DNA from 3 places in the Marinomonas algae genome. Region 1 is predicted to be linked to each of the others. Evidence: predicted binding sites of a transcription regulator. Region 1 holds the regulator's gene; each other region holds the start of a gene.
What was found. The regulator LexA, encoded in region 1, represses DNA repair genes until DNA is damaged. The targets are predictions, from matches to a motif close to TACTGTNTANNTANACAGTA.
Positions count from the first base shown of each region.

Region 2: the regulator LexA is predicted to act here: its motif matches at 1,738-1,757, upstream of ACMUMQ_RS09500 (PA0069 family radical SAM protein).
Region 3: the regulator LexA is predicted to act here: its motif matches at 3,203-3,222, upstream of uvrA (excinuclease ABC subunit UvrA).

Region 1 covers NZ_JBLIXK010000006.1:78,552-82,760, reverse strand. Annotated here, with positions in the region: gene ACMUMQ_RS10145 (DUF6586 family protein) at 1-309, shown strand, start outside; gene ACMUMQ_RS10140 (hypothetical protein) at 312-578, shown strand; gene lexA (transcriptional repressor LexA) at 647-1,267, opposite strand; gene dinG (ATP-dependent DNA helicase DinG) at 1,337-3,460, shown strand; gene ACMUMQ_RS10125 (DEAD/DEAH box helicase) at 3,581-4,209, shown strand, end outside.
Region 2 covers NZ_JBLIXK010000005.1:140,590-144,798, forward strand. Annotated here, with positions in the region: gene ACMUMQ_RS09485 (ABC transporter substrate-binding protein) at 1-337, shown strand, start outside; gene ACMUMQ_RS09490 (class II aldolase and adducin N-terminal domain-containing protein) at 395-1,126, shown strand; gene ACMUMQ_RS09495 (OsmC family protein) at 1,167-1,667, opposite strand; gene ACMUMQ_RS09500 (PA0069 family radical SAM protein) at 1,775-2,869, shown strand; gene ACMUMQ_RS09505 (LysR family transcriptional regulator) at 2,878-3,792, opposite strand; gene ACMUMQ_RS09510 (alpha-hydroxy acid oxidase) at 3,910-4,209, shown strand, end outside.
Region 3 covers NZ_JBLIXK010000014.1:32,555-36,763, reverse strand. Annotated here, with positions in the region: gene rplQ (50S ribosomal protein L17) at 1-180, shown strand, start outside; gene uvrA (excinuclease ABC subunit UvrA) at 327-3,149, opposite strand; gene ACMUMQ_RS14950 (MFS transporter) at 3,307-4,209, shown strand, end outside.

The DNA of each region.
Region 1 (4,209 bases):
GAGATTTCAACTGCCTACTCGCTGTCAGGCTCTTTGGATGTTTCTGTGCTTATGAAAGAGGCAGAATCAAAACACATGGTAGTGCCGGCATTGAGTGAATTGGCAGATTTATATTCTCGCAAAGATTCTTGGTGTGCCCAATTAGAGCAAGCTTACCTTGCTCAGTTGGAGTGTCGCGCTGCTGTGTCTGTAATGGGCAGCGATAATCTTATTGGTCGCGGTAACGATGCGGGCGCTTCAGTGGGGTTCTATTTGGCGAATTTAGCTGAGTTGGTTTTGCGTTTTAGAGAAGAGTCATCAGAGTATTGAATATGAAAGAGTCCTACCTAGAAATTGTTGAGCTGGAGAATGGCGATATTGTGCTGAGACCAGCCAGTGAAGATGGTGAGGAAACGACACCGCTAGCAACATTGCAAATATCAGACGACACTCGATCTTATTTGAAGGATCGTTACTTCGAACTGGCAAAGTGTATGTTTCATGCAGGTATTGATTATGTTTATTCAGACGAATCTTTTTTTGATGAAGGTGCTGAATATCTTGAGAATGAAGAATTTCGACCAAAAATTCTGCATTAATTGATCGTTATTTGTTATTTAGAAAAGCGAAGCACATGCTTCGCTTTTCTATTGGTGTGGAAAAACTGTTAAAGGCCTTGTCTTATCACGCCGACAGACAGTCCCTCAATGGCAAAGTCTTCGCTTTCGAGATCAACAATGATGTCATTGTATTCTTCGTTTTCAGGAATCAGGCGAACGATGCTGCCTTTTTGCTCAAAGCGTTTTACTGTTACTTCATCGCCGATGCGTGCAACGACCACTTGGCCATTATGTACCGTACTGGTTTTGTGAACAGCGAGAAGGTCGCCTTCCATTATGCCGATGTTTTTCATGCTAGTTCCTGAGACAGATAGGAAGTAATCCGCCTGAGGTGAAAACATATTAGCTGGAATGTTGACATGAGAGTCAATGTTCTCTTGAGCAAGAATAGGGTAGCCGGCGGCAACTTTTCCAATGATTGGTAAGCCTAAATCTTCTGGCTCGTCATTGGAGGCTTCTTCAATGAGACGAATCCCACGAGAGGCGCCAGATAGCATTTCAATCGCCCCTTTTTTGGATAAGGCTTTTAAATGCTCTTCGGCAGCATTGGGTGATTTAAACCCAAGGCGGCGGGCGATTTCTGCTCTAGTAGGTGGAAACCCCGTTTCATTAATAAATTCACGAATGGTTTCTAGTACGTCAGATTGTCTTTTGGTTAATTTAATCATAAGGAGTCTGGTTGTTTATACAGTAACTGTTATTATATACAGCATTCTTAACTAATCTCAATAATATAAATGCTTTCAGACGAACTAAAAAAACAAATTCAACTCGCATATCGAGCTTCTTTGGATGCGAAGTCCCATAAACCAAGGGCTGGACAGCGCCAAATGATAGGCGCTATCGCTCGTACATTGGGAAATATTAAGCAAGGCTCGGAAGGTGAAAGGCTGGATGAAAAGCATGTTGCTGTTATTGAGGCTGGAACAGGAACCGGTAAAACGCTTTCATATTGTCTTGCCGCCATTCCAATTGCGAAAGCGCGTGGTTTAAAGCTGGTTATTTCAACAGCGACGGTTGCGCTGCAAGAGCAGATTCTCCACAAAGAGCTGCCTGATTTACTTGAGCATACCGAATTGAATTTCAAATATACCTTAGCTAAAGGGCGAGGCCGATATTTGTGTTTGAATAATTTAGAGGGCTTTTTAAGCTCAGAAGAGCAAGCAATTGATGATATGTTTGCAGGGCTTTTTGAGCAGCATTTACAGTCGGATGATGTGAATACCGCTTTATATCAAGAAATGGATGCGGCGTTAGAAGAAGGTGGTTGGGACGGCGATAAAGATAATTGGGAAGGCGTTATTCGTGAGCAAGATTGGCGCCGTTTAACTACAGATCATCAGCAGTGTACGAATCGAAATTGTGCTAATTATTCCGCTTGCCCTTTCTTTAAGGCAAGAGCCGAAATTGAAGTGGCTGATGTAATTGTTGCAAACCATGACTTGGTTTTAGCGGATTTATCTCTTGGTGGTGGTGCGATTTTGTCAGCACCGAAAGAAACAATTTATGTGTTTGATGAAGGTCATCATTTACCAGATAAGGCGATTGGTCATTTCCGTCATGAAGTTAGGTTGCAGCAGAGTATTGCTTGGCTTCGTCAATTGGAAAAGAATCTAGTCAATCTCAAGCAAGAGCTGACAGATGACGTCAGTTTAACTGGCCAGCTTTTACTTAAAATTCCTCAGCAAATACAAAGTATCGTTAACTTTATTCAATATGCTCAACAAGGTTTAGCGCCTTATATTCAGGGTTTAGGGTTGGATCAGGAAAACAATCAGCATCGTTTTGAGTTTGGTTTAATACCAGATGAGCTGCGTCAATTGGCTTACAGTTTACAAACCTCTTATCAGAAGCTTTTTAATAACATCGAAAGCATTCAGGATGAATGTAAGAAAACCAAGCAAAATGAAGGCATGGGAATTACGTCGGAAACAGCAGAAACTTGGCAGCCAATATTGGGTGTGATTTTGGGTAGATTGGAGCAGTCGGTCAGCTTGTGGCGATTGTATTCTACGGTTGATGATCAAAATTATCCGCCTAATGCTCGTTGGTTGGTTTTATCTGGGCAAGGAATGGAGCAGGATGTCGAACTTGGTGGTTCTCCTATTTTGGCGGCAAACACATTGAGGCAGCAACTTTGGGATAAGTGCTTTGGCGCCGTGGTGACTTCTGCCACACTGACAGCACTCAACCAGTTTCATCGTTTTAATATGCGCTCTGGTGTCCCGCGTGAAAGTGAATATTTGCGAGTATTGAGTCCATTTGATTTTCAAGAAAACGGCTTGTTGATTGTTCCCGATATGGAGAATGAGCCAAACCGCGTTGAGCAACATACGGCAGAAATTATCGCTTACTTAAATAAATCCGTGGATATTGAAAAAGGCAGTCTAGTGCTGTTTTCTTCGCGCCGACAAATGGAAGAAGTGTCTTTGTCTCTTTCTGATAAGTTGAAAGAAATTTTACTGATGCAGGGAGAGCAATCTAAGCGGGTTATTCTGGATTCCCATAAATCACGAATTGATGACGGCAAAGGCAGTTTGTTATTCGGCTTAGCCAGTTTTGCTGAAGGTGTTGATTTACCCGGTAATTACTTAACAAGAGTTTATATTGCTAAGATTCCGTTTGCGGTTCCGGATGATCCTGTTGAGGCAACGTTGGCGGAATGGATTCAAAAGCGTGGTGGTAATCCATTTATGGAAATCACCATTCCTGATGCATCTTTGAGGTTGGTTCAAGCAACCGGTCGTTTATTGAGAAATGAAAAAGACTCTGGTGAAATCCATATATTGGATAAGCGCTTAAAGACAAAGCGTTATGGGTCTCAATTAATCAGCAGTTTGCCGCCTTATCGATATCAATAAACACGCCAGATAAAAAGCAAAGGGTGATAAAGCCTTGTCAATTAGGTACACTCCTTACACAAATGTTTATCATCAAAAACATATAACCTTAAAACATTATAGAAGCGTATAGATTCCAATATGGAAAACCAAAATCAAGAAGTGTCATCAGAAAAAACAGCAAAGCCTAAGCGTAGCCGCCGCCCAAATAAGCGCCCTAGAAACAACAGTGAAAAGCCAGTAAACGCAAAAAACTCTCAAGCTCCTGATTCTGTTGATGAGGCTCAGAGTGGTTCTAAAAAAGCTCCAATTTGGTCTATTGAAGACTTTCCAGTAGCGGAAGTTGAAGGTAAGTTGCGCTTTCATGATTTAAACCTTCCTGATCGCGTGTTGAAGTCTATTTCTGAAATGGGTTTTGAGTATTGCAGCGAAATTCAAGCGGAAACATTGCCGATGACCTTGCAGGGCTATGACATTATTGGTCAAGCTCAAACTGGTACAGGTAAAACAGCGGCTTTCCTAATCGCCATGATCAGCGACTTCTTAGATTACCCATTAGAAGAAAAACGTGCGAATAACTTGGCACGTGGTTTGATTATTGCTCCGACTCGTGAATTGGCCTTGCAGATTGCCGATGAAGCTGAAAAGCTAACGTCAAACTGCCATTTGAATGTTGTTTCATTAGTGGGTGGCTTGAGTTACGAAAAGCAAAAGATCGCTTTGGAAACAGAGAATGTTGATATCTTAGTGGCGACTCCGGGGCGATTATT
Region 2 (4,209 bases), on a different contig from region 1:
TGCTAATGGTCTAGGCCCTATTAAAATTAGTGAGTACCCAACAGACCCTGAGGCGACTCAAGCCGTCTTATCTGGTGCTGTTGAAGTACAAGTTACCGATGCTTCTATTGCTAAAGGCGTCGTGAAAAAATTGAATGGACGTATTGGTGTGTCTTCTGACACGATTCTTTATCCTGTATTAAATGGCTTCGCTGTTAAAAAGGGAAATGATGAAGTGAAGAAAGCACTCATTGAAGGTATTGAAAAATTCAGTAAAACACCTGAATACGCGGCTTTATTAGAGAAATATAACTTCCAAGCGCCAAACGCAGAAGATCTCAAAAAACTTATGCCTTAATGATTAATAAAGCCTGTGTAGAGGTCAGTTTACACAGGCTTTTTTCAGGAGATAACAATGTCCTTTTCTAATGAAGAACAAATACGAATCGACTTAGCAGCGTCTTTTCGTATTTTTGCTCATCTTGGTATGCACGAAGCGGTTGCTAATCATTTTAGTGCTGCTGTTTCAGAAGATGGGAAGAAATTTCTTATTAACCCTAAGTGGAAGCATTTTTCACGAATAAGAGCTAGTGATCTGTTGCTTTTGGATGCGGATGATCCTTCTACGGCAGAACGACCTGATGTGGATGCAACAGCATGGTCTATTCATGGCCAGCTCCATCAGAAATTACCTCATGTGCGCGTTGCCATGCATTTACATCCTGTTTATGCAACGGCTGTTTCTACGATGAAAGACCCAAGAATACTTCCTGTCGATCAAAATACCGCCCGTTATTTTAATCGCGTTTCTGTGGACACTATGTTTGGTGGTATGGCGGATAGCGTCGAAGAGGGCGAACGACTGTGTGGCTTGCTAAAAAATAACAGCCGTTTATTGATGGGTAATCATGGCGTGATGGTAACAGGAACAGACATTGGTGTTGCCTTTGACGACATGTGGACGTTAGAGCGCGCTTGTCAGATCTTTGTTACGGCCTTGTCTACTGGTCAACCATTGAATGTGCTTTCCGATGAGGTTGCCGAAAAAACAGCCCGCGACTGGGAAAAAATAGAAGACTTCTCCCGACAGCATTTTGAAGAAATGAAGACGTTAATGATCCAGCAGGACCCTTCGGTTTTGGATTGATAGTGTAATGTGGTGTAGTGTTTTCATGGGGAGTGGAACACTACACTAAAAATGCCTCATCAATCCGTACGTCAGTCAGCACTGAGTTCGCAATAAAGCAGGCTTCGTGGGATTGATGATGTAAGGCTTTTAATACTTTTGCGCTTGGCCTTTCTCCAACAAAGATCACTTCTGGCTTTAATACCACTTCTGTCATCATCTGTTTGCCATTTGGCCCAATGGCTAAGGTGCCGACCGCTTTGTCTGTGTATTGTTCTACGATGAGTTTTTTGCGGGAAGCGAAGTCGAGAAAGAACAACATATGACAGCTTGAGATAGAGGCCACAAAAGCTTCTTCTGGGTCCACATTATCAGCAACAGACATGGGGACGGGAACGATATGAGGAGAAGAGGAGGCTGGTACCACCACACCGCCTTCGAATTGCCATTCATGGGCGCGGCTGTATTGTCGGTCTAGGAAGTTCTGGGAATGGCGTTTCCACTCCACGGTAGCAAAGTATTCTGACATAAAAGCGCTCCAGTAAGTTCTAACCATCATCATTGAATGCCTTTTATGCTAACAGGAAATTAAGGCGAATAAGCCTTGCATTGTGAATTTTAAACAATCAATATGCTGTATATATATACAGTAATTATGGGTTGTTTTTTATGTCTATTCCAAGTAAGACGAATCCTTTTCATTTGCCAATTAAGGGGCGAGGCACGGCCAATAATCTAGCTGGGCGTTTTGCCATTACCTTGGTGGAAGTGGATGAAAATGACGAAAATGTGGCCTTATTGGAAACATCGTCGCCGAAAACAGAAGTCCGCTACGAAAGAGCCAAGAGCATCATTAGCCGAAATAACTCCCCTGATGTGCCGTTTAGGCAATCGATAAACCCTTATAAAGGGTGTGAGCACGGCTGTATTTATTGTTTTGCACGGCCTACACACGCTTATTTGGATTTGTCTCCTGGTCTGGATTTTGAAACGAGGCTGGTGGCGAAAACGAACGCTGCTTATTTATTCGAAGAAGAGCTGGCTCACCCGAATTATCGCTGTGAGCCCATTGCATTGGGGATCAACACGGACGCGTACCAGCCGATTGAGAAGGAACTGAAAATTACTCGCGAATTATTGCAGATTGCCTTGGCTCATCATCAACCGATCTCCTTGATTACCAAGAGTACTTTGATTCTTCGTGATATTGATATTTTGGCGCAAATGGCTGAGAAGAAGTTGGTTCATGTGGCGATCAGTGTGACCACCTTGGATAACGACTTAAAGCGTATTTTGGAGCCAAGAACGGCTTCAGGCGCAACCCGTCTGAAGGTGATTCAAACACTGCGTGAGGCGAGGATTCCCGTTAGTGTTTTGGCGGCCCCTGTGATCCCTTTTATTAATGATCATGAGCTAGAGGAGATTGTCGCGGCTAGTGCCAAAGTCGGTGCTCAATCCATCAATTACATTATGCTTCGCCTTCCCCATGAGATTGCTCCTTTATTTGCTGACTGGCTACAACAACATTACCCAGACCGTGCGGATCATGTTTTACAGCGTATTATGGACATGCGTGGTGGCAAGCTTTACGACAGCCGTTTTGGTAAACGTATGACTGGCGAAGGATTATTTGCGGATTTGATTAATCAGCGTTTTCATGTGGCGAGAAGAAAGTATGGGCTGGATGACAACCGCCTCAGTTTTCTTGATTGCCGACAGTTTAAAGTACCGCCTAAAGAAGGCGATCAAATGCCTTTGTTTTGATGCTTGCTTTAAAAGTATTCCTTCTTGTTTTGATAGGCTTTTTTTATGTGTTCTATCAGCAGTCTAAGTTTTTCTGGTAAGTATCTAGTCTGTGGGTAAATTGCGTAGACGCCAAGTTGCCGTGGTTGGTAGTCGGTCAAAATGGCTTGTAAAGCGCCTTTCTGTAGGTCTTCATAGACGCAACAACGTGGCACATAAACAATACCAAAGCCTGCCAAAGCCGCTTTGCGTAAGGCTTGAGCGTTGTTGGTGGCTAAACTTCCGCTGATTCGCACGCTTTCTTCTATCGAACCTTTACCTGTCTCATTTTTAATAAAGCGCCAATCGAATGAACCTTGTGCCTGATAGGTGTAAGCGAGGCAATTGTGTTCTTTTAGTTCTTCTAAATGAGTGACTTCACCGTGTTTTTCAATGTAACTTGGTGAGCAACAAACCACCCAATTGGATTGAATCAGTGGCTTGGCGATTAAGCTGGAGTCTTCTAATTTTCCGGTGCGAACTGCAAGATCGAGCCCTTCCTCGACCAGATTCACAAAGTCATTTTCCAGACGCATATCCACTGTGATATTTGGGTACATTTGGCAAAACTCAGCGATAGCTTCGGCTAGTAGTAACTCTCCAGAAATGGTGGGCACAGAGATTTTTATGTGCCCGCTTAGCCCGTGACTGAAAGCCGATACCGCAGCCACGGCGTCGCTGACTTGGCCTTCTATGTTTTTAGCGTGCACATAAAGGCTTTCGCCTGCTTCTGTCAGGTTGAGCCGTCTTGTTGTTCGGTGAATCAACTGCACACCAAGTGCTTGTTCAAGGCGACTGATTCTTTTGCTCAAAGCCGGTGTGGATAGCTCTGCTAATTGAGCGGCTTTATTGAAAGAGCCTGTATCGGCCACGTAAACAAAAAGTGTTAAATCTGTTGCATTCAAAGTCATTACGCCGTTTTAAGAAAGAGTTTATTATTTTGTGTCATATTTATTATAAATGAAACTCGGACTATAGTGACTGGATTGATCAAGTGAACAACTAAAAAAATAAGGGACACAATGATGCGACTAAAAGATTGTCATAACTTTCATGATTTTCGGGTCTTGGCCAAAAAGCGTTTGCCAGGCCCGATCTTTAATTACATTGATGGTGGTTCTGATGATGAGTCGACTTATCGTCGCAATACGGCCGCTTTTGAAACCTGTGATTTGGTGCCGAGTGTTTTAACTGGTGTTCAGGATGTGGATCTTTCTGTGACTGTGATGGGGCAGAAACTCGATATGCCAGTTTATTGTTCTCCCACGGCGTTACAGCGTTTATTTCACCATGATGGTGAGCGTGCCGTTGCTGGCGCAGCA
Region 3 (4,209 bases), on a different contig from region 1:
TTTGCTCGTACTCGTAGCAAAGATGCAGTAGGTAAATTGTTCTCTGAACTTGGTCCTCGTTACCAAGCTCGTCCTGGCGGTTATGTTCGCATTCTAAAATGTGGATTCCGTGCAGGTGACAACGCACCTATGGCTTACGTTGAATTGGTCGATCGACCAGTTACAGAAGCCGCTGAGTAATATCAGTTTGTAATAAAAAAGCCGAGCTTATGCTCGGCTTTTTTTTCGCTGAAATTTATTACTCAAAGTGACTTAAAGGTCAAAAAAAGGCTGATGAAACTCAATTCATCAGCCTTTTTGTCATTCCAGAGTTTGAAATTAATAACCTAGTTCAGCATATCTTTTAAGAATCTACCTGTATGAGATTTCTCAGATTTAGCTATTTCTTCAGGTGTACCTTCCGCAATGATGAAACCGCCACCACTTCCGCCTTCAGGGCCTAAATCTACGATCCAATCAGCAGTTTTAATAACATCCAAGTTATGTTCAATCACAACAACAGTGTTGCCGTGATCCCTTAATCTGTGGAGTACTTTTAGCAGCTGCTCTATATCCGCAAAATGCAGTCCAGTCGTTGGCTCATCAAGAATGTATAAGGTTGTTCCTGTATCTCGTTTAGAGAGTTCTTTTGCCAACTTAACACGTTGTGCTTCACCACCCGATAAAGTAGTTGCCGCTTGTCCCAGACGAATGTAGCCAAGGCCCACATCAATGAGCGTTTGTAGTTTGCGAGCAATCGAAGGTACAGCATCAAAAAACTCACGAGCATTTTCAATGGTCATTTCTAGACACTCATGGATGTTTTTGCCTTTATAGAGTATCTCTAATGTTTCTCGGTTGTAGCGTTTGCCTTTACAGGTGTCACATGGGACATAAACATCGGGTAAGAAATGCATTTCCACCTTAATTACCCCGTCACCCTGACAAGCTTCACAGCGTCCACCTTTGACGTTAAAACTAAAGCGACCAGGTTTATAGCCACGAGAGCGAGCTTCTTGTGTAGCAGAGAATAACTCACGCATAGGAGTGAAAATGCCCGTGTACGTCGCTGGGTTAGAGCGAGGAGTGCGACCAATTGGGCTTTGGTTAATATCAACACATTTGTCGAATAACTCTAACCCTTCAATTCGATCATGCGGCGCTGCTTTTAGTGTGGTTGCGCCGTTTAATGCCGTTGCGGCAAGTGGATACAATGTTCCGTTTATTAAGGTGGATTTGCCTGAGCCAGAAACACCTGTAACACAGGTCATTACACCGACAGGGATATTTAAATCAACAGAGTTGAGGTTGTTGCCAACGGCGCCAATGAGATTCAATGATTGGTTGTCCTTTGCCTTATGGCGAATACTCGGAATCTCAATTTTACGTTTGCCAACTAAATACTGACCTGTAATGGATTTCTCACAGTTCATAATGTCTTGCGGTGTTCCGCTGGCAATAATTTCCCCGCCATGAACACCAGCGCCCGGGCCTATGTCGACGACAAAGTCCGCGACACGAATAGCGTCCTCATCATGTTCTACAACAATCACGGTATTTCCCAAGTCTCGTAATCGTGTAAGGGTTGCAATCAGGCGTTCGTTGTCTCTCTGGTGAAGGCCAATGGAAGGTTCATCCAGAATGTACATGACGCCAACAAGGCCAGCGCCAATTTGGCTTGCTAAGCGTATCCGTTGAGCTTCACCTCCAGACAATGAATCTGCTTTTCTATCTAAAGTGAGATAGTCCAAACCGACATTGACCAAGAAGGTCAGTCGATCACGAATCTCTTTTAATATTTTAGAAGCAATTTCACCTCTGGCGCCTGGTAAATTAAGACTCTCAAAATAGCTTAAGCATTCGGCGATAGGGTAAGTAACAACTTCAGGCAATGTTTGTTCATTGATGAAAACATGTCGAGCTGAACGATTTAGTCGAGCACCGTCACAATCTGGACAAGGCTGTATGCTGATGTATTGGGATAAATCATCGCGAACACTGTCTGATTCGGTCTCGTGATAGCGGCGTTGAAGGTTTGGAATAACGCCCTCGAAAGAGTGAGAGCGTGTCATTTTGTCTCCACGCTCATTGATATAAACAAAGTCTATCTTGTCTTTACCTGACCCTTGTAAAATCCGCTTTTTGAAGTTGTCCGGAATATCTTGGTATTTTGCTTCAATATCAAAACCGTAATGCTTTGCTAAAGCGCTAAGCTGTTGATAGTAAAAAATGCTGCGTCGTCCCCAGCCTCGAATGGCGCCTTCTGCCAAAGTAAGCGTTGGATCTTGAATGATGCGATCAGGGTCGAACATTTGGTGAGTACCTAGACCGTCACAAGTCTGACAAGCACCATTCGGATTATTAAAAGAGAAAAGCCTTGGTTCCAGCTCAGTTAGGCTATAGCCACAAACAGGACAAGCAAACTTACTGGAGAAGATATATTCTTCAGACTCGTCATCCATATTAATGGCTTTGGCGATTCCGTCAGACAAACCTAAACAAGTTTCAAACGACTCCGCTAATCTTAGTTGTAAATCAGAGCGTACTTTAAAACGGTCGATTACCACTTCAATCGTGTGCTTTTTGTTTTTCTCCAGTGTTGGCGCGTCATCTAAATCCACAACAATGCCGTCAATACGCGCACGAATGAAACCTTTGGATAACAAATCACTGATGGTATGTAAGTGCTCACCTTTGCGATCTTTGACGATCGGAGCGAGCAGCATCATTTTTGTTTCCTCTGGTAGAGATATAATTTTATCTACCATTTGTGATATGGTTTGCGCTTCTAACGGTTCGCCATGATCAGGGCAACGTGGTTGTCCTGCACGAGCAAATAACAAGCGCAAATAATCATATATTTCAGTGATGGTGCCTACTGTCGATCTTGGGTTGTGAGACGTAGATTTTTGCTCGATAGAGATGGCTGGAGACAAGCCTTCAATATGGTCTATGTCTGGTTTTTCCATCATAGATAAAAATTGTCGAGCGTAAGTGGATAGGGATTCTACGTAGCGGCGTTGGCCTTCGGCATACAAGGTGTCAAAAGCGAGAGAAGATTTGCCCGAGCCAGATAAACCTGTGATGACGACAAGTTTGTCTCTTGGAATGTCTAAATCCACATTTTTTAGGTTGTGGGTGCGGGCCCCGCGTATCGTAATGGTATCCATGAGTCTCCCAAGTGAAATTGATCAACAGAGATAAATCTGTCAGTAATTTAAATAACTGTCTATTTTTACAGTAGTTGAAATGGAGCTTCAACGGTATTTTGAGTAAAATGGCTATCTTTTTTCCTTAACCCCTAAGTTAAGTGGTTGTAACTTCCTTATGGATCTACTTGAACGTCGTTCAGTCTTTGCTTTAGCGCTGATCTATCTATTTAGAATGCTAGGCTTATTCCTGATTATGCCTGTCATTAGTGTTGCCGCAGACGGTTTAACCGGTGCCGACGCAGCTTTAATTGGCACCGCCATTGGTATTTATGGTTTGACACAAGCTAGCCTGCAAATTCCCATGGGCATGTGGTCCGATAAAATAGGTCGCAAGCCTGTTATTATTATTGGCTTAATCCTATTTGCCATAGGCAGTTTGATTTGCGCCAATGCCGACGATATAAACACTTTAATTGTTGGTCGAGCGGTGCAAGGCGCAGGCGCCATTGCGAGCACACTCATGGCGTTATTAAGTGATGTGACGCGTGAGCAAAACCGCACCAAAGCCATGGCTATTGTTGGCATCAGCATTGGTGCTTCCTTTATGATTTCCCTGGTATTGGGGCCTTGGATATTCTCTTTAGTCGGCCTTTCAGGGTTGTTTTATTTATCTTTTGCTCTATCTGTACTGGGAATTGGACTGATCTTATTCGCGGTACCAAATATTGTTCAACATACCTTTCGCCGAGATACGACTCCGAGCTTGCTCGCATTAGGAGAAGTGTTGAAAGATAAGCGATTAGGCTTTTTGAATGTCAGCGTATTATTGTTGCATGCTAGCTTAACCGCGTTATTTATAACGATACCAAACTTACTCATTGAGCACTTTGATTTACCCCTGTCTCAACACAGCTGGCTCTACTTAACCGTCATGGGTTTTGCCTTTGTAGGTATGTTACCATTGGTGATTATTGCCGAATCAAAAGGCAAAATGAAAAGCGTTTTAGTTTTTGTGCTGATGCTATTGGGCGCAAGTGCGATCTTGTTACAATGGACACATTCTATTTGGTTGTTTGGT